One region of the Kitasatospora sp. CMC57 genome, then DNA from elsewhere that is predicted to be linked to it. Evidence: riboswitches for the same ligand, from Rfam matches in the RefSeq annotation. Region 1 holds a riboswitch; each other region holds the start of a gene.
The links. Region 1 has a riboswitch for thiamine pyrophosphate ahead of ACKUU6_RS16830 (purine-cytosine permease family protein). Riboswitches for the same ligand answer to the same signal wherever they lie in the genome.
Positions count from the first base shown of each region.

Region 2: it holds a riboswitch for thiamine pyrophosphate, as region 1 does, so the genes downstream of both, thiO (glycine oxidase ThiO) here and ACKUU6_RS16830 (purine-cytosine permease family protein) in region 1, are expected to answer to the same signal.
Region 3: it holds a riboswitch for thiamine pyrophosphate, as region 1 does, so the genes downstream of both, thiC (phosphomethylpyrimidine synthase ThiC) here and ACKUU6_RS16830 (purine-cytosine permease family protein) in region 1, are expected to answer to the same signal.

Region 1 covers NZ_AP035881.2:3,787,221-3,796,686, reverse strand. The annotation lists tRNA gene ACKUU6_RS16840 (tRNA-Ser) at 1-88, opposite strand; gene ACKUU6_RS16835 (S1C family serine protease) at 136-1,785, opposite strand; TPP riboswitch at 2,000-2,146, shown strand; gene ACKUU6_RS16830 (purine-cytosine permease family protein) at 2,139-3,476, shown strand; gene ACKUU6_RS16825 (glycerophosphodiester phosphodiesterase) at 3,564-4,373, shown strand; gene ACKUU6_RS16820 (ATP-binding protein) at 4,594-5,121, shown strand; gene ACKUU6_RS16815 (DUF5926 family protein) at 5,248-6,234, shown strand; gene ACKUU6_RS16810 (bifunctional DNA primase/polymerase) at 6,441-7,151, opposite strand; gene ACKUU6_RS16805 (PP2C family protein-serine/threonine phosphatase) at 7,636-8,988, shown strand; gene ACKUU6_RS16800 (aminopeptidase P family protein) at 9,117-9,466, shown strand, end outside.
Region 2 covers NZ_AP035881.2:5,440,383-5,449,848, forward strand. The annotation lists gene macS (MacS family sensor histidine kinase) at 1-43, opposite strand, end outside; gene ACKUU6_RS24370 (lysophospholipid acyltransferase family protein) at 66-884, opposite strand; gene ACKUU6_RS24375 (alpha/beta hydrolase) at 1,091-1,891, shown strand; gene ACKUU6_RS24380 (hypothetical protein) at 1,908-2,480, shown strand; gene ACKUU6_RS24385 (low temperature requirement protein A) at 2,488-3,627, opposite strand; gene ACKUU6_RS24390 (endonuclease/exonuclease/phosphatase family protein) at 3,908-4,732, opposite strand; gene ACKUU6_RS24395 (thiazole synthase) at 4,779-5,576, opposite strand; gene thiS (sulfur carrier protein ThiS) at 5,582-5,800, opposite strand; gene thiO (glycine oxidase ThiO) at 5,797-6,951, opposite strand; TPP riboswitch at 6,944-7,057, opposite strand; gene ACKUU6_RS24410 (NAD(P)/FAD-dependent oxidoreductase) at 7,135-8,331, shown strand; gene ACKUU6_RS24415 (Rv2175c family DNA-binding protein) at 8,353-8,712, shown strand; gene thiE (thiamine phosphate synthase) at 8,712-9,356, shown strand.
Region 3 covers NZ_AP035881.2:3,649,067-3,658,532, reverse strand. The annotation lists gene ACKUU6_RS16170 (LacI family DNA-binding transcriptional regulator) at 269-1,426, shown strand; gene ACKUU6_RS16165 (metallophosphoesterase) at 1,573-2,694, shown strand; gene ACKUU6_RS16160 (hypothetical protein) at 2,863-3,645, shown strand; gene ACKUU6_RS16155 (hypothetical protein) at 3,772-4,269, shown strand; gene ACKUU6_RS16150 (DUF885 domain-containing protein) at 4,281-5,957, opposite strand; gene thiC (phosphomethylpyrimidine synthase ThiC) at 6,049-7,863, opposite strand; TPP riboswitch at 7,859-7,993, opposite strand; gene ACKUU6_RS16140 (DUF5326 family protein) at 8,130-8,330, opposite strand; gene tenA (thiaminase II) at 8,500-9,162, opposite strand; gene ACKUU6_RS16130 (cupin domain-containing protein) at 9,217-9,466, opposite strand, start outside.

The sequences.
Region 1 (9,466 bases):
CGGAGAGTGTGGGATTTGAACCCACGGTGACGGGTTACGCCACGACAGTTTTCAAGACTGGTCCCTTAGGCCGCTCGGGCAACTCTCCAGGCGGAGGTCAGCCTAACGGGTCCGGTGGGGTTCCGCGCACATCCTTTAGTTGTCGCCCTTGCGTTCGCCGAGGGTGACGGTGGTCTTGGCGGCCTTGCCGTCGCGGGTGTACTCGACCTCGACCTTGTCGCCGGGCTTGTACGTCCAGATCTCGCTGACCAGGGTCGGGCCGCTGTCGATGACGTGGCCGCCCAGCTTGGTGATCACGTCACCGGCCTTGAGACCGGCCTGGTCGGCCGGGCCGCCCGCGGTGACGGCCGGGGTGTCGCCGACGGCGGAGCCGCGGATCTGCGCGCCGTCGCCCTTGTAGTCGTCGTTGCGGAGCACCCCGAGGATCGCGTAGACCGGCGTGCCGGTCTTGATCAGGTCGCCCGCGACCCGCTGGGCCTGGTTGATCGGGATCGCGAAGCCCAGGCCGATCGAACCGGCCCGGCCGGAGCCGCCGCTGTTGGACTGGATCGCCGAGTTGATGCCGATCACGGCACCCGCGGCGTCCAGCAGCGGACCGCCGGAGTTGCCGGGGTTGATGGACGCGTCGGTCTGCAGGGCGTTCATGTACGAGGACTGGGCGCCGTTCTCGTCGCCGGAGGCCACCGGGCGGTCCTTGGCGCTGATGATGCCGGTGGTGACCGTGCCCTCCAGGCCGTACGGGGCGCCGATCGCGATGGTGGCGTCGCCGACCGCGACCTTGTCGGAGTCCCCGAGCGGGAGCGGGACGAGCTTGTCCTTGGGCGGGTTGTCGAGCTTGATCACGGCCACGTCGTAGCCCTGCGCCCGGCCGACCACGGAGGCCGGGTAGGACGAACCGTCGGAGAACTTGACGGTCAGCTTGCCGCCACTGGCCGCCGGGGCGACCACGTGGTTGTTGGTGAGAATGTGGCCCTCGGTGTCGAAGACGAACCCGGTGCCGGTGCCGGACTCCTGCGAACCCTGCGCCTTGATGGTGACCACGCTGGGCAGCGCCTTGCTGGCGATCCCCGCGACCGACTCGGGCGAGCGGTTGACCGCCTGCCTGTTCTCGCTGGCCTGGACGGTGGTGCTGGTGCCGCGGCCCGAGGAGGAGCTCGTCCCGCCGTCCCGGTCGGTCACCGAGACGCCGATCGCGCCACCGGCCAGACCGGCCACCAGGGCGACGGCGGCGACCAGCGCCACCAGCCCGCCGCGCTTGCGGCCGGGACCCGGGGCCGCGCCGGGGTGACCCGGGCCCCCCGGACCGTCGGTGCCGCCGGGCGGGGTGGCCCAGCTGCCCAGCGGCGTACCCGCGCCGAAGGGGTGGTGCGGCGGCTCGGCGGCGGACGGCGCGGGCTGGCTGCCGTGCACCGGCGGCAGCTCGGCGGTGTGCGGGGCGGCCTGGTCACCGTGCAGCGGCGGCAGCTCGGCGGCCGGAGCCGCGTACGGGTTGCCGGCCGGGGCGGGCGGGGCGGGCGGCGGCGCGTCCAGGTAGCTGGGGGTGGCCGGGGCGGGAGCGGGCGGCAGCACCGGCGGCGGCGCGTCGAGGTAGGACGGCGTGGCCGGCGGCGTCACCTTGCCGAACGACAGCGTCGGCTCGGCGACCGGCGGGACGGGCGGGGTGGCCGGGGTGGCCGGAGCAGCGGGGACATCGGCCGACACGGTGTCAGCCGGACCCACCCCCTGGCCTGCGGAGGTGCGCTCCTCCTCCGGCTGGTTGGTGCCACCTTGGTGCTCGGTGCTCACGGACGACCTCCATAGCTGACAGGACCTTGGCCCACAGTTTCCCGTATGCATGATTCGGTTGTCGTATAGGGCCCGGTGAAGAACTCTTAAGAATCTTTACCCGTTCCCGACACGGCCCCCGCTCGTGCCGCCGACGTCCGCCGATCGTCCCGCGATCCGGACGGTCACCCACTCGCCTTGGTGTTCGGCGGCCCGGCCGTTACCCTGGCGCTCCAAACTGACACGCGGGAGCTTGGACCGTCCAGGCTGAGAGTGCGCGGAACGACCGTACGCCATGCGGATGCTGGCCGACGGCGAGGGAGCGCAGACCGCTCGAACCTGTCCGGGTAATGCCGGCGTAGGGAGCTTCGGCCATGACGGCTGTTTCGCCTGCCCCTGTCCAGGAACCGACCGCGCGCGCCGAGGCGCCGCTCGTCCTGGACACCGCACCTCCTCGCACCCTCGACTTCCGGGCGCTCTTCTCGCTCTGGGCCAACCTCGGGGTCAGCCTGATCGGCTTCACCAGCGCGGCCACCGTGATCGGTGCCAAGGGCTCCGAGCTCTCGCTGGCCGCCGCGATCACCGCCACCGTCGTCGGTACCGTGATCGGCACCGCGATGCTCGGCGTGGCCGCGCTGATCGGCGCCCGGACCGGCGCGCCCGCGATGACCGTGCTGCGCGGCCTCTTCGGCACCAAGCTGTCGTACATCCCTTCGGTGCTGAACATCGCCCAGTGCATCGGCTGGGGCGTGTACGAGCTGCTGGTGATCGCCATGGGCGCCCAGGAGGTGACCGGCTCGCAGGGCTGGCACTGGCTGTTCGTGCTGCTGGCCGGTGTGCTGACCACGGTGCTGACCATCTGGCCGCTCGGTTCGATCGCGGTGCTCCGCAAGTACGTGACGATCGCCGTCGGTGTCGCGATGGTCTACTTCACCGTCCAGCTGGTCCGGCAGGGCGTGCCGAACCCGGGCGCGGGCAACTGGACCGGCTTCCTCTCCGCGACCGACGCGATCATCGCGATCTCGATCTCCTTCGTCCCGCTGGCCGCCGACTACACCCGGCACGCCCGGACGGCCGGTTCGGCGTTCTGGGCCACCTTCTCCGGCTACACGCTGGCCCAGGTCTGGTGCTACCTGCTGGGCGTGGTGGCGCTGCTGCAGTCGGACGGCGACGCGACCCGGATCTTCTCCTCCTTCACCGGGGTGGCCGCGGGCTGGGCCTTCCTGCTGGTGCTGGTGATCCGGGAGACCGACCAGTCCTTCGCCAACGTGTACTCCACCGCGATGTCGGTGCAGAACCTGCTGCCGAAGGTCGACCGCCGTCTGCTGACCGGCGGGATCGGCGCGCTGGTGACCGTACTGGCCCTGCTCATCGACCAGTTCACCGACTCGTACTACGCCTTCCTGGGCCTGATCGGCTCGGTCTTCGTGCCGATGTTCGCGGTGCTGGCGGCCGACTACTTCCTCGGCTCGGGCCGCCGGGGCTGGAACCTGAACGAGGACGCCCCGGCCCGCTGGCTGATGCTGCTGCCCTGGGCGCTCGGTTTCGCGACCTACCAGTTCATCGCCCCGACCGCGATCGACCACTGGAGCGGGTTCTGGCTGGACCTCCAGTCCAGGGTCGGGTTCGTGGCGCAGCCCTGGACCTCCGCCTCGCTGCTCAGCTTCCTGGTCGCGGCGCTGGCCACGCTGGCGGTGCAGCGCCGGAAGTAGGGCGCACCGGCCGCCGTCCCGGAACTTCACCCGGAGTTTCCCGTGGCGGCGGCCACCGGCCGTCCGGTGCCTCGTAGGGTTGCCGGTGTGGACACCCGGAACCAGCCGTTGACCAGCCAGGACGCCCCGGAGCGCGGGGCCGTCAAGGTGATCGCGCACCGCGGCTCCTCGGCCGCCCGCGCCGAACACACCCTGGCGGCGTACGCGCTCGCCGTGGCGGAGGGCGCCGACGGCCTGGAGGCCGACGTCCGGCTGACCGCCGACGGGCAGCTGGTCTGCGTGCACGACCGGACGGTCCGTCGGACCTCGGACGGCCGGGGGGCGGTCTCAGCCCTGACCCTGGCTCAGCTGAACGAGTTCGACTTCGGCTCCTGGAAGGACCCGGAGGCGCCCGAACCCAGCCCGGTGCTGACGCTGGCCCAGCTGCTCGAACTGGTCGCGGACGCCGGGCGGCGGGTGGAGCTGGCGATCGAGACCAAGCACCCGACCCGGTACGCGGGGCGCACCGAGGCCGAGCTGCTCCGACTGCTCTCGCGGTACGGACTGCTTCCGGACAGTCCGGAGGGGTCCGCGGTGCGCGTGATGAGCTTCTCGGAGCTCTCGCTGCACCGGATCCGCCGTGCCGCGCCGACCGTCCCGACGGTCTACCTGTTCGACCGCAGGCTGCCGCTGTTCGGCCGGACCAGGGCGCTGCCCGGCGGCGCCAGGATCGTCGGACCCGGCATTGACCTGGTCCGGACCAACCCCGGGCTGGTGCGAGCGCTCCGGCGGGCCGGGCACCCCGTGCACGTCTGGACCGTGGACGAGGCCGCCGATGTCGAACTCTGCCTGGAACTCGGCGTGGAGGCGATTATCACCAATCGGCCGCGCGCCGTGCTGGCACAACTCGGCCGATAAACGCCCCGCGTGCGGGCGTGAACTGGTGCGAACTCCGGCGCGAAGTACCGTGAGTGGCCAATTCCAGCCGTTCGGACAACGGTCCGTGAGCAGGTAATCACCATTTGCGTACCGTGAGTTGCGCTGCGCGTTAGTGTCACGCCGCGATCGCCCGGCGCCCGTTTCCGACCCATTCCCAAGGGGCATCCATCCCTCGGCGAATGCAGAAGGAGGTCCGGGGGTGGCGTTGATGATGGCACACGAGGTGCCGACTTCATCGACCATGGCGGTGCCGCACGGGCCCGTCGGGGTCGGAGCGGCACGACGCCGACTGCGCCGCGATCTGGGTGCCCAGGAGGTCGCCGAGGCGGTGATCGACGACGCGGTCCTGATCCTGTCCGAGCTGCTCAGCAACTCCTGCCGGTACGCCCGCCCGTTGGGCAGGCTGGCCGACCTGAAGGACGACGCACCGGCGCCGGTGCCGGCCCCCGTGCTGGTCGGCGTACGGTCCGACGAGGACGGCGAACCGGGCGGGGTGGCAGTGCGCTGGGAGTTGTCCCGGCACGGGCAGCTGACCCTGGAGGTGACCGACGGCGGCGCGATGACCAGGCCGGTGCCGGCCCGGCCCTCGGTCAGCTCGCGCGGCGGCCGGGGTCTGACCATCGTCAGCCGGCTGGCGGACGACTGGGGGGTCAGGGACGCACCCGGGCAGGTGACGGTCTGGGCCGAGCTCCCGCTGCGGCCCGAACACGGCGTCCGGAGCGCCTGACGGCCGCCCCTCCTGACGTCCGGACGACACCCGGAAGAGGGTCGGCCGGCCGGACCGGAGCGGTCCGCGGCGAAAGCTCAGTAGGCTTCCCGGGCAAGCACGTCGCCGTACCGGGAGAGCCGCACCATGGCCAAGAAGGCCGCGAAGAAGTCGCCGCAGAACCGTCCGTCCACCGCCGTGACCTCGGGCGAGATCCCCGTGGTCGGGGCCCGCGAGGACTGCCCGTGCGGTTCCGGCCGCCGGTACAAGGCGTGTCACGGGCGCGAGGCCGCGCACGCGGTCCAGGAGCTGGTCCACCGCCCGTTCGAGGGCCTGCCCGGCGAGGCCGACTGGGTCGCGCTGCGCGAGCTGGTCCCCGCCGCCACCGTCCCGCTCACCCTGGCCGGGGGTGTCGCCGAGGGCGCCACCGGGCCCGTCCCCTCGGTGACCCTGGCCACCGTGCTGCCGCTGGCCTGGCCCGCGCTGCGCCGCCCGGACGGCTCGATCCTGCTCGGCCTGCAGACCCAGTCCGCCTCCGGCGACCTGAGCCGTGACCTGGCGGACGCCCTGGAACTGGCCCTGACCACCGAGCCCGGCAGCCCCGTGCCCGCCCGCCGGACCGTCCCCGGCGGCCGCCGCCTGCAGGAACTGCTGGACCTGGAGACCGAGTTCGTCCCGGCCGTGCACAGCGGGTTCGAGTTCTGGCTGGAGGACGCGGAGACCGCCACCGGCGACGTGGCCGCCTCGCTGGAGCGGGCCAACGCCTCCGCCATCCCGACCGAGAAGCTCAGCAGCGTGCCGTCCTCGTACTGGTGCGCCGCGCCGGACAAGAACCACCTGCGCTGGGTCATGACCGTGCCGGAGGAGCAACTCCTGGACGCGCTGGCCAAGCTGACCGCCGCCGAGCAGTCCTCGCTCGGCGCGGACACCCGCCTGGTCGGCTCCTTCCGCGCGCACGGCCTGACCGTGCCGGTCTGGGACCTGCCGCAGAGCATGACCGCCGCCGACTGCGAGGCGCCCGCCGCCGAGTTCGCCGAGCGGCTGGCCGCCACACTGAAGGACGAGACCCCGCTCACCGCCGACGAGCGCCGGGCCCGGGCCCACCTGGTGAGCCGTCAGGTGACGCTCAACTGAGAATCGTTGCCCGGCCGTTCGCCCGGAAAGTGACTCGCGTCACATTTTCGGGCCGTAGGGAAAACGGCCAGGTGACACAGTGTGCGGACAAATTGGCGCGCACGCGGATCTTTGTTACCATTTAAACAGTCCGGTCGCTGGTGCATCCCCCGTCGCCAGCGGCCGGATCTTCCTTTTCCGGTACCGGAATTGAGCGCCGCCGGGATTCAGCCCGCCAGCCTGCTCCCGCCCGTCGCAGCCGTACTCGCCGCGATCAGCGCACCCAGCAGCCCGCCCACCTCGGGCAGCCACGGCCGCCCGCCGACCGGGGGCCTCACCCAGCGCACCCCGCCCTCCGCCGTGCGGCTGGGCGGCAACAGCAGGTAGCCGTCAGGACCGTGATAGCGCATCACCCCCGGCACCCACGGCTGTTCGGCCAGCAGCTCCCCCAACTCGTCCAGCGTGTACGGCGCCACCAGCAGCACGTAGCGGTCCTGGGCCAGCAGCACCGGGCCGACCGGCACGTCCAGCAGCTCGAAGTACTCCAGGGCCCTCGCGCCCGCCTCGGCCGGCAGGCTCACCGCGCTGACCGTACGGCCCGTGGCCACCAGCACCGACGCGTCCGGCGCTCGCTCTGCCCACCACCAGGCCACCATCCGGGCGTCGGTGGTGGCGGCCGGCAGCGGCGGCTCGTCCGGATGGGCGCCGGGCGCCGGGCAGTCCGGGTCCCCGCAGGAGCAGGGCCCGAGCACGCCGGGCACCGCGTACGCGCCCGGCAGCACCGGCCAGCCGTACCCGGCGGCGGTCCCGGCGGCCGTCAGCAGCGCCGCCCTGACCCGGCGCCGGCTGCCGGGCCAGCGCAGCCCGAGCGACCGGGGGGAGGGGCTGTTCCTCCGGGGTGCCTTGCTCCGGTTCAGACGGGGACGCGTCCATGGCATCTGCGCTCGTTCCTTTCCGCGACCGTGGGGCTCGGGCAGTCGGACCGTCGGCCGCGGCAGCGCCCTGGGTGCGTGGGCGGCACCGGTGTGCGGACGGTTCGGCGGGAGTGACCGGAACGACAGGAGGGCCGGGGGCCTGAGGCGGACGGCCCCCGGAACGAGAATCCCGCATGCGACCGGATGGACGCCTGTCGGAGGCGATTGGTTCCACCGTACGGGTGAGTGAATCCCGGCCCGGCCGGAGGGCGGCGTCCCGAACCATACGATCCGGGCGGCGGCCTGACGGATCGTCGGGTCCACGGCACACCGCCCGATCGGCGGACCGGCCCCACCACCTGGCCGACCGACCTCGTCCTGATTCTGGACATGCCCCGATCGGCCTGTGTACAAGTGGTGGATTAATGCCGAGTAGTGACTAAGGAATCGTTTTTGGGCGGTCCTGGTGGTTCTGCGTGACACATACCACTGTGTGGGGAGTTGGGACATGACCGACGCCAAGCCTCTGACGGCGACCGCCACCGTGCTGCCGGACCTCGGGTTCCTGGCCGTCAGCGAGACGGCCGGCCTCCAGGACCGGCTGGCCGGGCAGCTGTCCGACCTCACCGTCCTGCAGGAGCACACCGAACTGCTCGTCCAGGCCCGTGGTCTGCCCGAGACCCTGGCGGCCGTGCTGGCCTCCGGCGCGGCGCTGCTCGGTGCCCGCCGGGGGCTGATCACCACCACCGCCCGGGGCGCCGGCCGCCCGGTCGGTCTCAACCTGGACCGGTCCGAGCTCGGGGCACTGGAGACCGTCCCGGCCGAGCACGGTCCGTTCTCGGGGCTGCTCAGCCACCCCGCCGAGCCCGGCCCGCTGCTGATCACCGACCTGGCCACCGACCCGGCCGCCGGGCCGAGGTTCCGCGAGGTGGCCGAGCAGCTCGGCCTGGGTGCCTGCTACGCCGTACCGCTCGGCACCGACCGGGACGGGCCGCTCGGCGCCGCCGTCTGGTTCTACGACGAGCCCGCCGAGCCCGACCCGGGCCGTCGGCTGCTGGTGCACAGGTACTGCGAGTTCGCCGCCCCGCTGCTGGCCAAGCAGCTCGTCTCGGACCGGGCCGAACAGCAGGCCGAGGCGCTCCGCCGGGGCCTGCTGCCCGACCGGCTGCCGGTCTCCCCCGGCCTGCGGCTGGCCGCCCGCTGCGTCCCGGCCGCACTGGAGCGCTCGGCCGGCAGCGACTGGTACGACGCGATCGCGCTGCCCGACGGCACCTTCGGGCTGACTGTCGGCAGCGTCTCCGGCGACGGTCCGGGGGCAGGCCCGTCCTCCGCCCCCGGCGCGGCCGCCGCGATGGGCAGGGTGCGGGCCGCGCTGCGGGCGTACGCGGTGCTGGAGGGCGAGGACCCGGTCTCGGTGCTCGGCGACCTGGAGCTGCTGCTCAAGACCACCGAACCGAACCGCTCGGCCACCGCGCTCTACGCCTGGGTGCAGCCCGAGGAGCGCCGGATCACGCTGGCCGGCGCCGGGCACTGCCCGCCGATCCTGGTCACCCGGTACGGCGCCAATTTCGTCGAGACCTCGCTCTCCGCCCCGCTCGGCATGCTCAGCTGCTGGGAGGCACCGGGCGTGGAGCTCGACGCCGAGGCCGGCGACCTGCTGGTGCTCTACACCGAGGGCCTGGCCCGCCGCTGCGGCCCCACCCTGCACGCCGGGCAGAACACCCTGCGCCGGGCCGCCGCGGACGCCCCGCGCGAGCTCAGGCAGGACCCGGACCGGCTGCTCGGCCACCTGCTCGCCGCCGCCCCGGCCACCGCCGACGGCTCGGACGACCTGGTGCTGCTGGCGGCCCGGTTCGACTGAGTGCGCCCGAGCCGCTCGGGGCCGATCAACCGTTCGGGCGGAGGTCCGTACCATGGGTGCCACGGCCGCCCACGCGCGTCGCGATCCGATGCGTCCGGGGCGGTACCACTCGCAAGGAGGCGACGTACGTGACCGAGGACCGCAGCCCGGCGGCAGCCGAGAACCCCGAAGGCACCGCAGCCGGTGACCAGGCCGATGAGCAGCCCGTCAAGGGCCGCAAGAACGGCCTGTACGGAGAGGTCTCCGACGAGCTGGCCACCTCGATGAAGTCCGGCTGGGCCGACACCGAGCTGCGCGGACTGGCGCCGGTCGACCAGGCCCCGTACGCGGCCGAGCGGCGGGCCAGGCTCTCCGCCGCCTTCCCCGGCGAGCGCCTGGTGATCCCGGCGGGCAACCTGCGCACCCGGGCCAATGACACCGAGTACTCCTTCCGCGCCGCCAGCGAGTACGTCCACCTGACCGGTGACCAGACCGAGGA
Region 2 (9,466 bases), 1.7 Mb from region 1:
CGACGGCCAGCGTGCCGCCGTACCCCGGCCGGTGGTCGGCCATCGTTCCCCCTCGGTCGGACGGTCTACTCGGCCGAGGCGTCCTTCTCGGTCTTCTCGGCCTGCGCGGCGGCTTCGGCGGCGGCCTCGGCCTCGGCGGCCTTCTTCTCGGCCTCCTGCTGCGCCTTGACCGCCTTCTGCTCGGCCCTGCGCTCGGCGTCGGAGCGCTTCTTGTCCTCGGCCATCTGCCGCTTGGCGGCGGTCGCGTAGATGTCGACGTACTCCTGGCCGGACAGCCGCATGATCTCGTACATCACCTCGTCCGTCACGGAACGGAGGATGAAGCGGTCGTTCTCCATGCCGTGGTAGCGGGAGAAGTCGAGCGGGCGGCCGATCCGGATGCCGGGGCGGACGCCGAAGTTCGGCATCACCTGGCCGGGTGGCTGGACCTTCTCGGTGTCGATCATCGCGACCGGGATCACCGGCGCACCGGTGGCCAGCGCGACCCGGGCCAGGCCGCCGACCTTGCCCCGGTAGAGCTTGCCGTCGGGAGAGCGGGTGCCCTCCGGGTAGACCCCGAACAGCTCGCCGCGCTCGATCACCGCGACGGCGCTGCGGATCGCGGCCTCACCGGCGCCCCGGACGCCCGAGCGGTCCACCGGGAGCTGACCGACGCCCTTGAAGAAGGCGGCCGTCAACTTGCCCTTGATGCCAGGGGTGTTGAAGTACTCCGCCTTGGCGATGAAGGTCACCCGGCGCTTCATCAGGGCAGGCAGGAAGAACGAGTCCGAGAACGACAGGTGGTTGCTCGCGATGATCGCGGGGCCGTCATCGGGGATGTTGTCGGCACCCTCGATCCAAGGCCGGAAGAAGATCCGCAGCAGCGGTGCGACGATCATCTTCATCAGTCGGTAGAACAACCGGGGCCTCCTGTTGTGCGGACCGGTCGATCCTAATGCTTCCTTCCGGTCCCGTACGCACCGGTGGGTCTGTACGAGTCGCAGCCGACCGTGGGACGATTCGCCTGCCAGTGCCAGAAGTCGCCGCCAGGGCCCGCCACCGACGTTCCGTCAAGGCCCGGACGGCCGCGCACCCGCGAAGGAGCCCGCCGATGCCGTTGCTGCCCGGAGCCGAGCCGTTCCGCCACCAGGGGGGCCGGACGGGCGTGCTGTTCGTGCACGGCTTCACCGGCTCGCCGCAGTCGCTGCGCCCGTGGGCGGAGGAGTTCGCCGCCGCCGGGTACACGGTCTCGCTGCCGCTGCTCCCCGGCCACGGCACCCGCTGGCAGGACATGCAGCTGACCCGCTGGGAGGACTGGTACGCCGAGGTCGAGCGGGCCTTCAAGGAGCTGGCCGCCGAGTGCGACCAGGTCTTCGTCTGCGCCCTCTCGATGGGCGGCGCGCTCGCCCTGCGGCTGACCGCCCGGCAGGGCGCGGCGGTGGCCGGACTGGTGCTCGTCAACCCGTCCGTGCGTTCCGACAACCCCGCAAGTGTGCTGTTGCCGGTGCTCCGGCACGTGGTCCCGAGCCTGGCCGGGGTGGCGAACGACATCGCCAAGCCCGGCTCGTACGAGATCGGCTACGACCGGACGCCGCTGCACGCCGCCTGGTCACTGGCCCGACTGTGGCGGACGGTGCAGGCGGAGCTGCCCGACGTACGGCAGCCGGTGCTGCTGCTGCACAGCCCGCAGGACCACGTGGTCTCCCCGGCCAACTCCGAGTTGGTGCTGGCCCGGATATCCTCGACCGATGTGACCGAGCTGCTCTGCGAGCGCAGCTACCACGTGGCCACGCTGGACCACGACGCCGGACTGATCGTCGAGGCAAGCCTCGACTTCGTCCGGCGGCTGACCCCGGCGGTCCACGTGGACGCGAGCGCCGCGGACGCGAGCGCCGAGGACCACCTGGGCTGAAGGGCCGGCAGTGCAGATGAACAACACCGCGGGCGACGACGAGGAACTACCCCTGGACGGCCGGGCGAAGCCCGAGCCGACGGGGGAGTCCGACCCGCCCGCACGCCGCCCGGTGGGGGGCAGCCAGGCCGAGCAGGACGCGATCTTCGCCGCGTTGGTGGCGCAGTTCGACGACCCGGTCGACCTCAACAACCCGGAGTGGCCGGAGGTCGAGAACCTCCGGGCCAAGGAGGTCCGGCGCGCGCCCAAGGGCGAGCTGGACGACTTCGCCCCGCAGCCCCGGTCCCGCCCGGACACCGGCGACCCGCGGAACTACGTGGCGGCCGAGGACCCGGACGAGGGCCACTACATCCCGCCCGAGCCGCCGCCGCTGCCGCCGATGGACACCACGGCCAGGTTCGCCTGGCTCGCGGTGCTCGGCGGCCCGGCGCTGCTGCTGTTCGACGCACTGGTCTGGCGCGAGGTGGCCGGCTGGCCGGCCTGGGTCGGCGTCAGCGCCTTCCTCGGCGGCTTCGTCACGCTGATGGCCCGGATGAAGGACCGCGACGAGGACGAGCCCGAGGACCCGAACGGCGGAGCGGTGGTCTGACGGGCGGTCAGGAGACCGTCCGGCCGCGGCTGAGCGCGGAGAGCTTCGCCAGCAGCAGGACCAGGCCCGCCGCACAGCCCACCGCGCCCCAGGCCGGCAGGTGCAGGGCGGCGGGCAGCAGCACTCCGGGCGTCAGCACCAGGCAGGGCACGTACCAGCGCACCACGGTGCCGGGCGCGTCGCCGTAGCGCAGCGAGATCGCCGCGTTGGCGGTGTAGAAGGCCAGTACCCCGCCGCAGAGCGCCCAGCGGGCGCCGGCCGGCAGCGGGTGGTCCGGTTCGGCGACGGCGGTGCCGAGCGCGGCGGCGATCACCGTGATGCCGGAGACCAGGACGAACGGCAGGTACATCACGGTGTCCCGGATCGCCCGGACGGCGTGACCGCTCTGCGCCCGGGTGAGGCCCCGGGCGGCGCTGCCGGTGCCCCAGGTGAAGAAGATCAGGGCGAGCTCGGCGGCTACCAGGAAGCCGAACAGGGCGGCCGTCGCGGACGGCCCGGTGAAGTGGTCGGCCAGCGCGGAGACCGTGGTGAAGACGCTCTCCCCGAGCACGATGACCACGAACAGGCCGATCCGCTCCACCAGGTGCTCGACCGTCAGCCGGTCGTAGAAGCCCTGGGTCATCCCGGCCTGCACCACCAGCAGCACCACCTCCAGCGCCGTCGCCACGCCCCAGAGCACGAACCGTCCTGGGTCGGGGACCGCCGCCGACACCGCCCAGAGCAGCGCGGGCACCAGGCAGTAGAGCATCGGCCGCCAGAGCGGCAGCGGGCTGCCCGGCTCCCTCGACCGGCCGAACCAGAGCGCGAAGAACAGCAGCCGGATCCAGGCGGCGCCGAGCGCGTACGCCCAGGCCCGGTCGCCCAGGCCCTCGGGTGCGGCCGCCGCCATCAGGCCGAGGCCGGGCATCGCGGCCAGCAGGACGGTCCTGATCCGGCTGCTGCCCGAGCCGAAGACGTTCACGGTCACCGTCAGGTTCGCCCAGGCCCACCAGGCCGGGAAGAACAGCACCAGGAAGGTCAGGAAGTCCTTGGCCGCTGGGTCGCCGTGCAGACCCTGCGCCAGCAGGCTGACCGTCACCACGAAGACCAGGTCGAAGAAGAGCTCGAACCAGCCGGCCCGGTGGTCGTCCTCCTCCGCTTCGCTCATCCGCCCACTCTGCGGACCGCCCTTCCGGCCACCGCCGCAGGCGCACGGGCGGGGTCGGCGGGATTGACCCGTCTGGGCCCCGCTCCGGTCCCAGGCCCTGTCCGGGCGATCTTGTCGGGTCAGCGTGCGGCGTCGGGCGCCCGGCTGGGCGTGCGGCCGGAACGGCCTCGTACTGGTTCGTACTTGGGCGCTCCGGCCGTGCGCCCAGCCGGGCTGTGACATCAGCCGCCGGCGCGGCGGGTCCGACGTCGCACGCCCGGCAAGATCGCCCGGACAGGGCCTAGCCCGGTGGCAGCCGCAGGACGGCCAGCAGGGGCAGGTGGTCGGTGGCCGCGAGCAGGTCGGCGGGGTCGACGTCCGGGAGTCCGTGCGGGACGCCGCAGGCGAGCACGGTGACGCCGGGGGAGGCGAAGACGGCGTCGATCCGCTGGTAGGGGTTGGCGGGCACCGACGTGTTGGTGCCGCCCCAGGGGGCCACCACGTGGCCGTCCTGGTACGTCGCTGCGAGGCGCTGCCAGCCGGGGCCGTCCGGGTGCTCGTTGAAGTCGCCCGCGATCACGGCGGGTTCGCCCTCCTCGGCCTGGGCGGGGAGCAGTGCGAACTGCTTCAGCCGCTCGTCCGGGTCCAGGCTCAAATGGCAGCTGGTCAGCACGAACGGCGCGGACCGGCCGATCCGTAGCTTCGCGGTGGCGAAGCCGCGGGCGTGCAGGCCCCGGGTCTTCGGCAGCAGCCGGTCCCTGACCTCCAGCACGTCGACCGCCAGCCGCCCGAGCAGCAGCGGCCCGGCGGCGATCCGGCCGCCACCGGAGAGGATCACCGTGCCGGTGCTCCTGGCCAGCCAGGCCGCCTGCCCCTCGGGCCGCCAGTACCGGGGCGACTCCTGGACACAGACCAGATCCGGCCGGCAGGCCCGGACCACCCGCACCAGCGCCTCGCGGTCGTCGCGCAGCGAACGGACGTTGTAACTGAGCAGCCGGACCACCTGCGCCCCGTCGGGCTCGGTACCGGACTCGGGAAGTCGGGCCCCTCCGACGATCGGCTGGGGTGGGAGCGGCGTCCGGGTACCTGCCCCGCCCGCTTCACGTCGGTCGCCGGTGCTCGGCATGGGTTACCTCCTCAGGACCACGAGCTAGATGCTAGGTGACCCACCGTCAGAAGGCGGGCCGTTCGCGGGTGTCCAGGTCGGCGAGTCCGGCCATGGCGGAGGAGGCTTCGGCGTGGAAGCGGCGGGGGATGCGGCCGGCTCGGTACGCCAGTCGGCCCGCCTCGGTGGCGCGGCGCATCGCGTCGGCCATCAGGACCGGATCCTGGGCCCGGGTCACGGCGGAGGCGAGCATCACCGCCGAGCAGCCCAGCTCCATCGCCAGTGCCACGTCGGAGGCGGTGCCCGCGCCCGCGTCCAGGATCACCGGGACGCCCGCGCTCGCCACGATCAGCTGGAAGTTGTGCGGGTTGCGGATGCCGAGCCCGGAGCCGATCGGCGAGCCGAGCGGCATGATCGCCGCGCAGCCCACGTCCTCCAGCTTGCGGGCCAGCACCGGGTCGTCGTTGGTGTACGGGAGCACCGTGAAGCCGTCGTCGACCAGCGTTTCGGCGGCGTCCAGCAGCTCGATCGGGTCGGGCAGCAGGGTCCGTTCGTCGGCGATCACCTCCAGCTTCACCCAGTCGGTGCCGAGCGCCTCGCGGGCCAGCCGGGCGGTCAGCACGGCCTCGCCGGCGGTGTAGCAGCCGGCCGTGTTCGGCAGCACCCGGATGTTGTTGCGGGTCAGCACGTCCAGTACCGAGCCCTGGGTGCCGGGGTCGACCCGGCGCATCGCGACGGTGGTCAGCTCGGTGCCGGAGACCCGGAGCGCCTGCTCCAGGACCTCCAGGCTCGGGGCACCGCCGGTGCCCATGATCAGCCGGGAGTCGAAGGTGACCCCGGCGATGGTGAGGGTGTCGTCGGCCATGGCGGTCAGCCTCCCTGGACTGCGGTGAGGATCTCGACCCGGTCGCCCGCGTCGAGTGCGGTGGTTCCCCAGGCGGAGCGCGGCACGACGGCCTCGTTCAGCGCGGCCGCCACGCCGGTCGGGGCGGTGCTGAGGGTGGCGACCAGCTCGGCCAGCGTGGTGCGCGGCGGTACCTGGCGGGGAGTGCCGTTGACGGTCAGCGACAGCTCGTTCATGGCGTTCATGCGGCGGCCTTCGGGGTGAAGCGGCTGGGGGAGAAGGGGGCGGCCAGCGCCGGTACGGTGCCGGTGGCCAGGTGCTCGGCGATCAGGTCGGCGGTCACCGGGGTGAGCAGCACGCCGTTGCGGTAGTGGCCGGTGGCCGCCACCAGGCCGGGCAGGGCGGTCGGGCCGAGCAGCGGGGCGTTGTCCGGCGATCCCGGCCGCAGGCCCGCGCCGGTCTCCACCAGCGGCAGTTCGGTCAGGCCGGGGACCAGCTCGTGCGCGTCCCTGAGCAGTTCGTAGACGCCGCCCGCCGTGACGGTGGTGTCGTAGCCCTGCTCCTCGCTGGTCGCGCCGATCACCAGCTCCCCGTCGGCCCTGGGCACCAGGTAGATGTGCTGCCCGCGCACCACGGCCCGGACGTTGCGGGACAGGAACGGCCGGTACGGCTCCGGCACCCGCAGCCGCAGCACCTGCCCCTTCACCGGGCGGACCGGCGGCAGCACCCCGGCGGGCAGGCCGGGCAGCAGGTGGCTGTGCGGGCCCGCCGCCAGTACCAGCTGAGCGGCCGTCAGCCGTTCGCCGCTGCTCAGCAGGACGCCGGTGGCCCGGTCGCCGGTCAGCAGCAGTTCGGCGACCGATGACCGGTGCAGGGTGACGCCGGAGCGTTCACAGGCCAGCACCAGGGCGGCGGCCAGCCGTCGGCCGTCCACCTGGTGGTCGCCCGTCACGTGCAGGCCGCCCCGGACGCCCGGGGCCAGCATCGGTTCGAGCCTGCGGCACTCGCGGCCGGTCAGCCAGTGCGACTCCAGGCCCAGCCGCTGCTGGAACCCGTGCAGCTCGCGCAGCTCGGCCCGGTCGTCGGAGTCCAGGGCGACGGCCAGAGTGCCGGTCTCGCGGTAGCCGGTGTCCAGCTCGGTCAGGTCGGCGAGCTCGGCGACGAAGTCGCGGTAGCGGTCGTTGGAGGCCATGCCCAGCCGGAGCAGCGGCTCCTCGCCGTACTGCAGCTCGGTGACCGGGGCCAGCATGCCGGCCGCGACCTGGGCCGCGCCCCGCCCGGGCGCCGGATCGACCACGGTGACCCGGAGGCCGCGCTGGGCGGTCCGCCAGGCGACCGCGAGGCCGATGATTCCGCCGCCGATGACCAGGACATCGCTCTCGGTGCGTGTCAAAATATTTCGCTCTCCCTTCGCCGGTATGACCCGGATCAGGTTCGGACGGTCGCAGGCCGCCTCAGCCCGCCTCTCAGCCCGGTGCACCGGGCTCCCGTGTAACGGAACCCACCATATCCCCGGCCCCCGGGCAGCCCGAAGGCACTGTTCGAGGGCCGGACGACCCGGGTGGGTCGGGTGGGTAGGGTGGCCGGTGTGGCGGAGCTGACGGGGGAACAGATGATCGTGGTCGGCAGCGGCATGGCGGGTGCGCAGGCCGCGCTGGCCCTGCGGCAGGGGGGCTGGGCCGGTCCGGTCACCCTGGTCGGGGCAGAACGCGAGCTGCCGTACGACCGGCCGCCGCTCTCCAAGGACGTGCTGCTCGGGCAGCGCGACAGCACCACGCTGGACGTCGACTGGACCGGTGTCGAGCTGCTGTCGGGACGGCGGGCCATCGGCCTGGAACCGGGCCTGCTGCACACCGACCAGGGTGCGCTGCCGTACGACGCCCTGGTGATCGCCACCGGCGCCAAGCCGGTCACCCTGCCCGGCGCCCGGACGCTGCGCACCCTCGACGACGCGCTGGCGCTGCGCGCGAGCCTGCGGCCCGGTCGGCACCTGGTGCTGGTCGGGGCCGGCTGGATCGGTGCCGAGACCGCCACGGTGGCTCGGCAGCTCGGCTGCCGGGTGACGGTGGTGGAGGCCGGCGCGACGCCGCTGGCCGGGGCGCTGCCCGCCGAGCTCGGTGGCCTGATGACGCGGTGGTACGCCGACGCCGGGGTCGAGCTGCGCTGCGGGGTCGGGGTGGCGGCGGTCGAGCCGGGTGCGGTGCTGCTCGCGGACGGCACCGAGCTGGCCGCCGACGAGGTGGTGGTCGGCATCGGCGCCCGCCCGGCGACCGGCTGGCTGGCGGGTTCGCCGGTGGAGCTGGACCGGGCCGGGGCGGTCCTGACGGACGATCAGCTGCGCACCTCGCTACCCGGCGTCTGGGCGGCCGGGGACTGCGTCTCGTACCCGTCGGCCCGGCTGGGCGCCCGGCTGAACGTCCAACACTGGGACCACGCGCTGCAGTCCGGCCGGGCGGTAGCCGCCTCGGTGCTCGGGGCGGGCACGCCGTACGACCCGGTGCCGTACTTCTGGTCGGAGCAGTTCGGACGGATGGTCCAGTACGCCGGACGGCATGCCGAGACCGACCTGATGCTCTGGCGCGGCTCGGCCGAGGACCCGGCCTGGACGGTGCTCTGGCTCCGCGACGGGCGGCTGACCGGGCTGCTCTCGGTGGACCGGCCGCGCGACGTCAACCAGGCGAAGAAGCTGATCGAGCGCGGCCTCGGCCTGGACCCGGTGGCGGCCGCCGACCCGTCGGTGCAGCTGAAGGCGGCGGTCGGCCCGGACGCGCTGTGAGATTCTGGTGCCGTGAGCGAGATGACGACGTCGAAGATCGAATCCCTGGTCCCCGCATGGATGTACCTGCCCGACATCAGTGAGCAGTGGGGTGTCCCCGTCACCGAGGTCCGCGACCTGGTGAAGTCCGGAAAGCTGATCGCGGTCCGCCGCGGTCCGAACAAGTCCCTCCAGGTGCCCGCGGCCTTCATCGACGGCCCCGGCCTGGTGAAGCACCTCTCCGGCACGCTGACGCTGCTGCGGGACGCCAAGTTCACCGACGAGGAGATCCTGGAGTGGCTGTTCACCGAGCAGCCCTCGCTGCCCGGCAGCCCGATCGAGGCCCTGGTCGAGAACCGCGGCACCGAGGTCAAGCGCCGGGCCCAGGCGGAGCTGATCTGATGACGGACGCCCGCACGCGGCTGGCCGACGCCCGGCTGTACCTGTGCACCGACGCCCGCCGCGTGCAGGGCGACCTGCCGGAGTTCCTCGACGCCGTGCTGGCCAACGGGGTGGACATCGTCCAGCTCCGGGACAAGGGCCTGGAGGCGAAGCAGGAGCTGGAGTACCTGGAGGTCTTCGCCGACGCCGCCCGCAGGCACGGCAGGCTCTTCTCGGTCAACGACCGGGCCGACGTCGCGCACGCGGCCCGCCCCGACGTCCTGCACCTCGGCCAGGACGACCTGCCGGTGCCCGCCGCCCGGGCGATCCTCGGCGACGACGTGATCTTCGGCCGGTCCTGCCACGCCGAGGCGGAGGTGGACGGGGCGATCGCCGAACCGGGCATCGACTACTTCTGCACCGGCCCGGTCTGGCCCACCCCCACCAAGCCCGGCCGCCACGCCCCCGGCCTTGGCCTGGTCTCGTACGCGGCGAAGGCCGTCACGGATCGCCCCTGGTTCGCGATCGGCGGCATCGACCTGGGCAACCTGGACGAGGTGCTCGCCGCGGGTGCCACCCGCGTGGTCGTGGTCCGCGCCATCACGGCGGCGGAGGACCCGGGTGCGGCGGCGGCGGAGCTGGCGCGCAGGGTACGCGGCGCCTGAGCTTTCTCTACAGCCCAAGGTTGCACTGTCCAGGGGCCCGGGGAACTGCGGAGCCGACCTCAGGAGCGTTCCACGTACGTACCTGGTCGGGCACTTTGCATTTTGGCCCG
Region 3 (9,466 bases), 140 kb from region 1:
CGGCCCTTGGCCGGCTCCGTGCCACCCCGGTCGGGTGCCCCGAACGATACCGAGGCGACTCACCCGTAGGGGTGAGTTGCTCGTTCGGGGTACGGACACCGATCAGCCATTCTGCCGCGTTCCTATGGCACATGTCAGAGGTAAGAGGCCAGGAACGGGGCGGGTATCCAAGGGCCGACACCCGGATGGCTCATGGAGAAACGGTTCTTCTGCCTCTTGGTCGGCCCTGATCACAACAGGGCGTCATGAGCCATACGATCGGTGCGCCATGACAGCAGCAGCCAATCAGAGCGGTCGGCGACCCACCACCTCACGGCGACTGGAACGGGCCGGCATCCGGGATGTGGCAGCAGCCGCCGGAGTGTCGATCACCACGGTCTCGGACGCCCTGAACGGGAAGGGCCGCCTGCCCGACGAGACCAGAAGCCGAGTCCGCGAGGTGGCCGAGCGCCTCGGCTACCGCCCCTCCGCCGCCGCCCGCACCCTGCGCACGGGCCGGTCCGGCCTGATCGGACTGACCGTCACCACCTACGGCGAGGAGCCGTTCACCTTCACCGAGTTCGCCTACTTCGCCGAGATGGCGCGGGCCGCGACCAGCGCGGCCCTCAGCCGCGGGTACGCCCTGGTCGTCCTCCCCGCCTCCTCCCGGCACGACGTCTGGGGCAACATCGCCCTGGACGGCACCGTGGTCATCGACCCGCCCGACCAGGACCCCCTGGTCTGCGAGCTCTACCGGTCCGGCGTCCCGGTGGTCAGCGACGGCAAACCGGGCAACTGCCCGGTCACCGCGTGGGTGGACAACGACCACGAGGCCGCCGTGCTCGGCATCCTCGACCACCTGAGCGAGGCCGGCGCGCGCCGGATCGGCCTGCTCACCGGCACCTCCACCGACACCTACACCCGGCTCTCCACCGAGGCCTACCTCGACTGGTGCCGCCGCGTCGGCCAGGAGCCGGTCTACGAGACCTACCCCGCCCACGACCCGGCCGCCGGAGCGGTGGCCGCCGACCGACTGCTGGCCCGGCCCGACCGACCGGACGCGGTCTACGGCCTGTTCGACCCGAACGGCACCGACCTGCTGGCCGCCGCCCGGCGGTACGGGATGCGGGTGCCGGACGACCTGCTGCTGGTCTGCTGCAGCGAGAGCGACGTGTACGCCGGCACCGAGCCGCCGATCACCACGCTGTCGCTGAAACCCCGTCGGATCGGCACCACGGTGGTCAACCTGCTCATCGACGCGATCGAGGGAGTCGACTCCGGCACCGGGGTGGACGTCGGGCGGCTCTTCCCGCCCCGCTTCCGAACCGCCTCGGCAGGCCCGCCGCCGGGCACCCTGATGCCGACCGAGCTGATCGTCCGGGCCTCCTCGCAGCGCCGCAGCCCCCGCACCACCGTCAGCCCGCCCCGTCCACCGGGGGAGGTCTGACGCTCGCTCCGACCGCTACCGGGGCCGGAGCCGCTCCCCGACGGGACCGGCTCCGGTGCCCCGCGGACCCCTACCGGGCGGTACCGCGCGCAATTGGTGGGCACCGGGTGAGGACGACGGGAGAGGCGTCTTCCTATGATGGGCGAATGACACCCGAGGACCGCCTCCCCGGACCTGAGCTGCCCGAGTCAGGCCACCGCCAGCAGCAGGACCTCGACGTGCTCCCGTACGGCTCCTACTTCGAGCCGCCCGAGCCGGTGGGCGGCTACGGCTACGACGCCACCTACAGCGGCTACGGCGGCGCCCGGTTCCTCGAACAGCACTGGCCGACGGCCAGTCAGACCGCCCCCGCCTTCCGGGAGACGGCCCCCTCCGACGACCCGCCGACCATCGAGCTCGGCCCCCCGGTGCCCGCCGAGGAGCTGCACTACCCCTACCCGCAGCCCGAGCCCGGCGAGGCACCCGGACCGCTGTACGTGGTGGGCGACGTGCACGGCTACCTCGACGAGCTGCTGGCCGCGCTGCACCAGCAGGGTCTGATCGACGCGGAGGGCCACTGGTCGGCCGGGCGGTCCCGGCTCTGGTTCCTCGGCGACTTCACCGACCGCGGCCCCGACGGCATCGGCGTGATCGACCTGGTGATGCAGCTGGCCGCCGAGGCCGCCGCCGCCGGCGGGTACTGCCGCGCCCTGATGGGCAATCACGAGCTGCTCTTCCTCGGCGCCGCCCGGTACGGCGACGAGCCGGTGCAGTCGACGGCGGGCACCGCCTCCTTCCTGGCCGCCTGGCGGCTGAACGGTGGTCAGCAGACCGACCTGGAACGCCTGGAGACCCACCACATCAGCTGGCTCTCCCGGCTGCCCGCCATCGCGCTGGAGGACGGCCACCTGCTGCTGCACTCCGACACCACCGCGTACCTGGAGTACGGCGCCACCATCGAGGACGTCAACGAGTCGGTGCACCGGCTGCTGGCCGGCGAGGGCGCGGACGAGTGGTGGGACTGCTTCCGGCGCTTCACCAAGCGGTTCGCCTTCCGTGGCGAGGCCGGGGCGCAGGCGGTGCACGAGCTGCTCGGCGCGTACGGCGGCCACCGGGTGGTGCACGGGCACAGCCCGATCCCGTACCTGACCGGCACCGTGCACGCCGAGGACGGCGCGCCGCCGCACATCCCGGGGCCGTACATCTACGCGGACGAGCTGGCGATCGCGATGGACGGCGGGGTCACCATGGACGGGCGGCTGCTGGTTGCTCGGCTGCCGCTGAACTGAACTGTCACCGAACGGTGTTGACCGCGTCCCGAACAAGCTGAAATTCCGGAAACCGACTGTGTCGCGGTCGGTTTCCGCCCCTACCATCAAGTCACCGGCAACCCGCATCCCCGCACCTCACCTTCCTGCACCTCATCGCACCTCCGCGACGACGGAACGGGGTACCCCGTGGTCAACACCACCCCGCACCTGCTGGCCGAAGACCGTCCGGACTTCGACCGGGCCCTGGACGAGGCGCTCCGCGACGCCCGCCTCACCGAGGCGCTCCGCGCTCCCGGCCCGCATCTCAACGCGGCCCAACTGCGCACCAAGGCAGCCTCGCTGGCCGACACCATCGCGGCCGCCGCCGAACCGGAGTACCAGCGGTACACCGCCCTCCGTGACGCCGGTCCGCCCGCGCCCCTCGGCCTCACCGACCGGCTCCGCTCCGAGGAGGGCGCAGGGCTGCTCCCGGTGCTCACCGTGCTGACCCCGATCCTGGCCGGTTCGGGCGGCGTCCTGCTGCTCCTGATCGGTTACGCGGTACGTGGTGCCGCCCCCGAACTCCCGCTCGCGCACGCGGTGGTGACGGCCGGTTGGATCTCGCTGGCGGTCGGTGGGGCCGCCCTGCTGGTCGGAATCGTCGGGCTGCTGCTCACCGCCCTCCGGGACGGCGCCGCCGGCACCGGCGGTCAGGAGGGCGACCTGGCCGAGGCCCACCGGCTCTGGCAGATCGCCCTCCGCGAGCGCGCCCTGCTGCCCTGGCTGCTCGCCAACCTCCACACCGAGCCCGCCCCGCTGCCCGCCCCGCGCGCCACCACCCGTCCGGGGCCACCCGGTTACAGCAGCCCCGGCTTCACCAGCCCCGGCACGGAGGGCGTCACCGGGGCGGACGGCCACACCCCGAGACCGGCCGAGTTCACCGGTCCCGGGTACACCTCACCGGACTTCACCGGGCCCGACGAGGTCTGACCGACTCCCGGAAGGTCTCGTTTTCCCAACGGGTGAGGGATCCGTGCCGGAACGGTGAACAGCGGGCCGATCCTCTGGTTGACTCCCGGTCTGCCCACCTGAGACGGATCGGAGTGGTTCACACTCATGCCCTCATCCATACGCTTCGGCCACCGACGACTGGCTGCCGCCGCGGGCTTCGCGCTCACGGTCGGCTTCACCCTGACCGGCTGCGGTCCGGTGGCCTCGGGCGGCGGGTCACCGGCCGGTGCCGTGGTCTCCAGCCCCGCCGCGCCGAGCAGCTCCGCACCGGCCACCGTCACTCCGACGCCCACCCCGACGCCGACCGTCGCCGTGATCGCGCCGCCGCCCGCACCGGTGGAGACCACCCCGCCACCGGCCGAGCCCACGGCCACCGCGAAGGCCGCCGTCACCACCAAGGCCGCCGAGCCGCGCCGCACCACGGCCGCCCCCACCACCGCCGCTCCCCCGGCCGGTGGTTGCGAGATCGTCTCGAACGCGGGCAACTGCTACCAGGCGGGCCAGTTCTGCCGGAACGCCGACCTCGGCCGGACCACCCACGACGCCGCCGGCCGGCTGCTCTACTGCCGCATGGTCAGCGGGAAACCGCACTGGCAGACCTGACCCGTCAGGGTCTACAGCCCCGCGAGGTTGTCGACCAGGTCGTCCAGCCCGAAGGAGCCCTGGGAGAGCGCCTTCATGTGCCACTCCTTGAGGTCGAAGGCTGCGCCCCGGCGCAGCTTGGCGGCCTCGCGGCCCTGGAGCCAGGCGCGTTCGCCGAGCTTGTAGCCGATGGCCTGTCCGGGCCAGCCGAGGTAGCGGTCGATCTCGCTGTCCCGGCGGGCGACCGGGCTGCCGTTGTAGGTGGCCAGGAACTCCGCGGCGAGCTCCGGGGTCCAGCGCTCGCCCGGGTGGAAGCCCGAGTCGGCGGGGATGGCGAGTTCGAGGTGCAGGCCGATGTCGAGGATCACCCGCATGGTGCGCAGCAGTTGCCCGTCCAGGTAGCCGAGCCGGTGCTCGGGAACGGCGTAGTGGCCCAGATCGTCCATCAGGCGTTCGGCGTACATCGCCCAGCCCTCGATGTTCGCACTGACGATGCCGTCGGTGACCTGATAGCGGCTGAGCCGGTCCGCGACCGCGACCCACTGGGCGAGCTGGAGGTGGTGGCCCGGGACGCCCTCGTGGTACCAGATGCTGACGAGCTGCCAGGTCGAGAAGGTCTCGCGGCCGAGGGTGGGCAGGTACGTGCGGCCGGGGCGGCTGAAGTCCAGGCTCGGGCCCTGGTAGTAGGGCCCACCGCTGCTGCCGACGGGAGCGAGCTGGGACTCGACCGCGCGGATCGGTCCCGAGAAGTCGAACTGACGGCCGTCGAGCGCGCTGATCGCGTCGTCCATGAGCTGCTGCAGCCAGTCACGGGCGGCCTCCGCGCCCTTCACCGCGTGGCCGTGGTCCTCGGCGTGCTGCATGGCCGCCAGGAGAGGGGCGCCCGGGAGGACCTGCTCGGCCTCGGCCCGCAGTTCGCCGAGGGTCCGGTGGAACTCGCTCCAGGCCCAGGCGTACGCCTCGTCCAGATCGAGGTCGGCGCCGGTGTTGAAGCGGGCCGCGCGCAGGTAACGCTCGCGGCCGACGGCGTCCCTGGTGTCCGCCGTGGCAGGGGCGTAGCTGTCGCGCAGCCAGTCGCGGAACCCGGCCACCGCGGCGGTGGCCTGCCGGGCGGCTTCGCCCAGTTCGGGGCGCAGCCGGTCGGTGCCGCCCGCCACGAACTCGGTGAACCAGCCCGCGCTTCCGGTGCCCTCCCCGGTCCAGCCGGTGAGCTGATCGATCACCCTGGCGGCCTGGCGGGGAGCAGCGAGCAGACCGCGCGAGACGCCTTCGCCGAGCGTCGCCCGGTAACCGTCCAGCGCGGCGGGCAGATTGCGCAGCCGCCCGGCCACCGCCGCCCAGTCCTCGTCGGTGGCGGTCGGCATCAGCGTGAAGATGTCCCGCACCTGGTGGACGTGCCCGCCTATGGTGCGCAGCCGGCGGAAGTCCTCCCCGCTGTCGTGCATCGCGAGCTCCGCGGTGAGGCGTTCCCGCAGCAGCCGACCGCAGTCCCGCTCCGCGGGGTCGTCCGTCGCCGGAGCGGCCCCGAGCACGGCCAGGGTCCGGCGGGCGAGCTCGGCATGCGCCTCGAACCCCTCCGGCGAGAGATCCGGCTGCCGGTCGTCCCCCGGGTGCAGGCCGAGCCAGGCCGAGGTCATCGGGTCGTGCGCGGCCAGCTGGTCGAGGTGGTGGTCGGCGATGCCGCGCGGAGTGGTCAAGTCGTCTGTCATGAACCAATCTTGACGCACCGTCCACAACGCCCGGAGCGCTGCCCGGGGGATCCCCTCCGCCCCCCGGAGCAGCGCGGTCAGTGGCGCCGGCTCAGTCGGCCAGCGGGAGGTAGACCCGGTTGCCCTGGGCTGCGAACTCCTCGGACTTGGCCTGCATGCCGGCCAGGGCGTCGGCGTCGAACTCGGTCCGGACGGCGCTGGAGCCGTCGCCGTGTTCGTCACGGATCTTCTGGCTGATCTTCATCGAGCAGAACTTCGGACCGCACATCGAGCAGAAGTGCGCGGTCTTGGCGGGTTCGGCGGGGAGGGTCTCGTCGTGGAAGGCGCGGGCCGTCTCCGGGTCGAGGGCCAGGTTGAACTGGTCCTCCCAGCGGAACTCGAAGCGGGCGTCGGAGAGGGCGTCGTCCCAGTCCGAGGCACCGGGGTGGCCCTTGGCAAGGTCGGCGGCGTGGGCGGCGATCTTGTAGGTGATCACGCCGGTCTTGACGTCGTCCCGGTTGGGGAGGCCCAGGTGTTCCTTGGGGGTGACGTAGCAGAGCATCGCGGTGCCCCACCAGGCGATCATCGCGGCGCCGATGCCCGAGGTGATGTGGTCGTAGCCGGGCGCGACGTCGGTGGTGAGCGGGCCGAGGGTGTAGAACGGCGCCTCGTCGCAGATCTCCTTCTGGAGATCCATGTTCTCCTTGATCTTGTTCATCGCGACGTGGCCGGGGCCCTCGATCATCACCTGGACGTCCCGGGCCCGGGCGATCCGGCCGAGCTCGCCGAGGGTCTGCAGCTCGGCGAACTGCGCCTCGTCGTTGGCGTCCGCGGTCGAACCCGGCCGCAGGCCGTCACCCAGCGAGAAGGTGACGTCGTACGCGGCGAGGATGTCGCAGAGCTCCTCGAAGTTCGTGTAGAGGAAGTTCTCCCGGTGGTGCGCCAGGCACCAGGCCGCCATGATCGAGCCGCCGCGCGAGACGATGCCGGTCTTCCGGCGGGCGGTCATCGGGACGTACCGCAGCAGCACGCCGGCGTGCACGGTCATGTAGTCCACGCCCTGCTCGCACTGCTCGATGATGGTGTCGCGGTAGACCTCCCAGCTCAGCTCCTCGGCCTTGCCGTCCACCTTCTCCAGCGCCTGGTAGAGCGGCACGGTGCCGATCGGCACGGGGGAGTTGCGCAGGATCCACTCGCGGGTGGTGTGGATGTTGCGGCCGGTGGAGAGGTCCATCACGGTGTCGGCGCCCCAGCGGGTCGCCCAGGTCATCTTCTCCACCTCCTCCTCGATCGAGGAGGTGACTGCGGAGTTGCCGATGTTGGCGTTGATCTTCACCAGGAAGTTGGTGCCGATGATGGCCGGCTCGACCTCGGGGTGGTTCACGTTCAGCGGGATCACGGCCCGGCCGATCGCCACCTCGTTGCGGACGAACTCGGCGTCCAGGCCCTCCCGGAGCGCGATGAACTCCATCTCCGGCGTGACGATCCCGCGCTTCGCGTAGGCGAGTTGGGTCACCGCGACGCCGTCCCGGCCGCGCAGCGGGCGGCGCGGCCGGCCGGGGAAGACCGCGTCCAGGTTGCGCAGGTTCCCGCCGCGCGGCGAGGTGTGCTTGATCCCGTCGTCCTCGGGCCGGGTCTCCCGCCCGTCGTACTCCTCGACGTCCCCGCGCTGGCGGATCCACGGGTCACGCAGCGCGGGCAGTCCGCGCCGGACGTCGGGCTGGTAGGCCGGGTCGGTGTACGGGCCCGAAGTGTCGTACAGCGGAACGGACTTGCCGTTGGTCAGCAGCACCTCGCGGTACGGCACCCGCAGGTCGGGCCGGGAGCCCTCGCGGTACGCCTTGCGCCAGGCGGGGGTCGGGTAGCCGGTGGTCGCGCTCGTGACGCTGCTCGGGGCAGACTTCTGCTGTGCGTCGAACGTGGTCATGAGACCTCTATCTCCCTACGCCGGCATTACCCGGTCAGGTTCCTGCGGTCGACGCAGCGGTTGGTACGTGTGGTGGCGTACCGTTCAGCGCCCTCTCAGCCCGGTGCTCCGAGCTCCCGTGTCCACAGGCGGAATTGCCTGCAACAAACGTCCAACACCGTAGCGGTCCGCTCCGGACTGGTCCAGAGCACCCCCGCCGATGACCGGAATGCGGACGGGCCCGGCGCCCCGCGAGGGGTGCCGGGCCCGTCGGTTCGGACGCCGGGTCAGCTCTTGGCCGCCTTCTTCACCAGGATCACCACACCGGCCGCGACGGCGACCAGGACCAGGGCCTTGACCAGGAAGGCGATCAGTGAGGTGACCGCGCCGATCACGAACCAGATCAGGTTCCAGGCGAGGATCAGCACCACGATCGGGACGACGATGTTGCGCACCCACGAGGGCAGCGACTTCCAGAGCTCAGCCATGTCCGTTCCTTCTCTCCCCTCGGGCCGGTGACGGCTGTTCCGTCGCGTCCCGCTTGCTTTCGATGTCTCGACCGTACAGGCCGCCGACCTGGCTTCCGAGGGGTAACGGCCCGGAGAGAACCCGGAGATCACCCCGAGACCAGGGGGAGGGTCACCCTCAGGGGCCGGCTCAGACCGGCCAGGCCTCGCGGCGCCAGGCGGCGTCCCAGAACATCCACTCGTAGCGCGAGGTAGTGGTGAAGTGCTCGATCACCCGGCGGCGTTCGGTGGCGGAGAGCTCGGCGCCGAGCCGGTCGGTGAGCGCGAGCACCCGGCGGACCACGGCCTGGAAGGTCTCGTCGCCGTAGGTGGCGATCCACTGGGCGTACAGCGGGTCGGGCGAGGAGTGGGTGAGCAGCTGCTCGCCGACCCGGGCGTAGATCCAGTAGCAGGGCAGCACCGCGCCGACCGCCTCGGCGAAGGAGCCCCCGTAGACGGTGGCCAGCAGGTAGCTGGTGTAGGCCCGGGTGGTGGGCAACACCGGTTCGGCGGCGGCCCGTTCGGCGGTCTCGCCGAAGGCGCCGAGGAACTCGGCGTGCATCCCCTGCTCGGCGGCCAGCGCGCCGACCGCGTCGTCGGCGAAGGCCCGGACGTCCTGCTCGTCGGGCGCCTTGGCGGCGCAGACGGCGAGCGCCCGGGCGTAGTCGCGCAGGTAGTGCGAGTCCTGGATCACGAAGTGCCGGAAGGCGTCCCGCGGCAGCGTGCCGTCGGTCAGCCCGCCGATGAACGGGTGCGCCAGGATCTCGGCGTAGATCGGCTCGATGGCCGACCAGAGCTCGTCGGTGAAGGTCACGGGTGCTGTTCTCCTCGGTCGGTCGGGCCAGCGAACCCTAACCCCGACGTCGGCTCAGTCCTCCGGCGGGGAGAACACCACGAGGACGCGGAGCTCCTCGGTGACGTGGTGGAACCGGTGCGGGACACCGGCCGGTACGTAGACCACGCTGCCCCGGCCGACCGTGGTGGTCTCGGCGCCGACGGTCAGTTCGGCCCGGCCGCTGATCACCTGGTAGAGCTCGTCCTGCGGGTGGCTGGACTGGGTGTCGGTGTCACCGGGCGAGAGTGCGTAGAGCCCGGCGGACATGTTCCGCTCCTTCAGG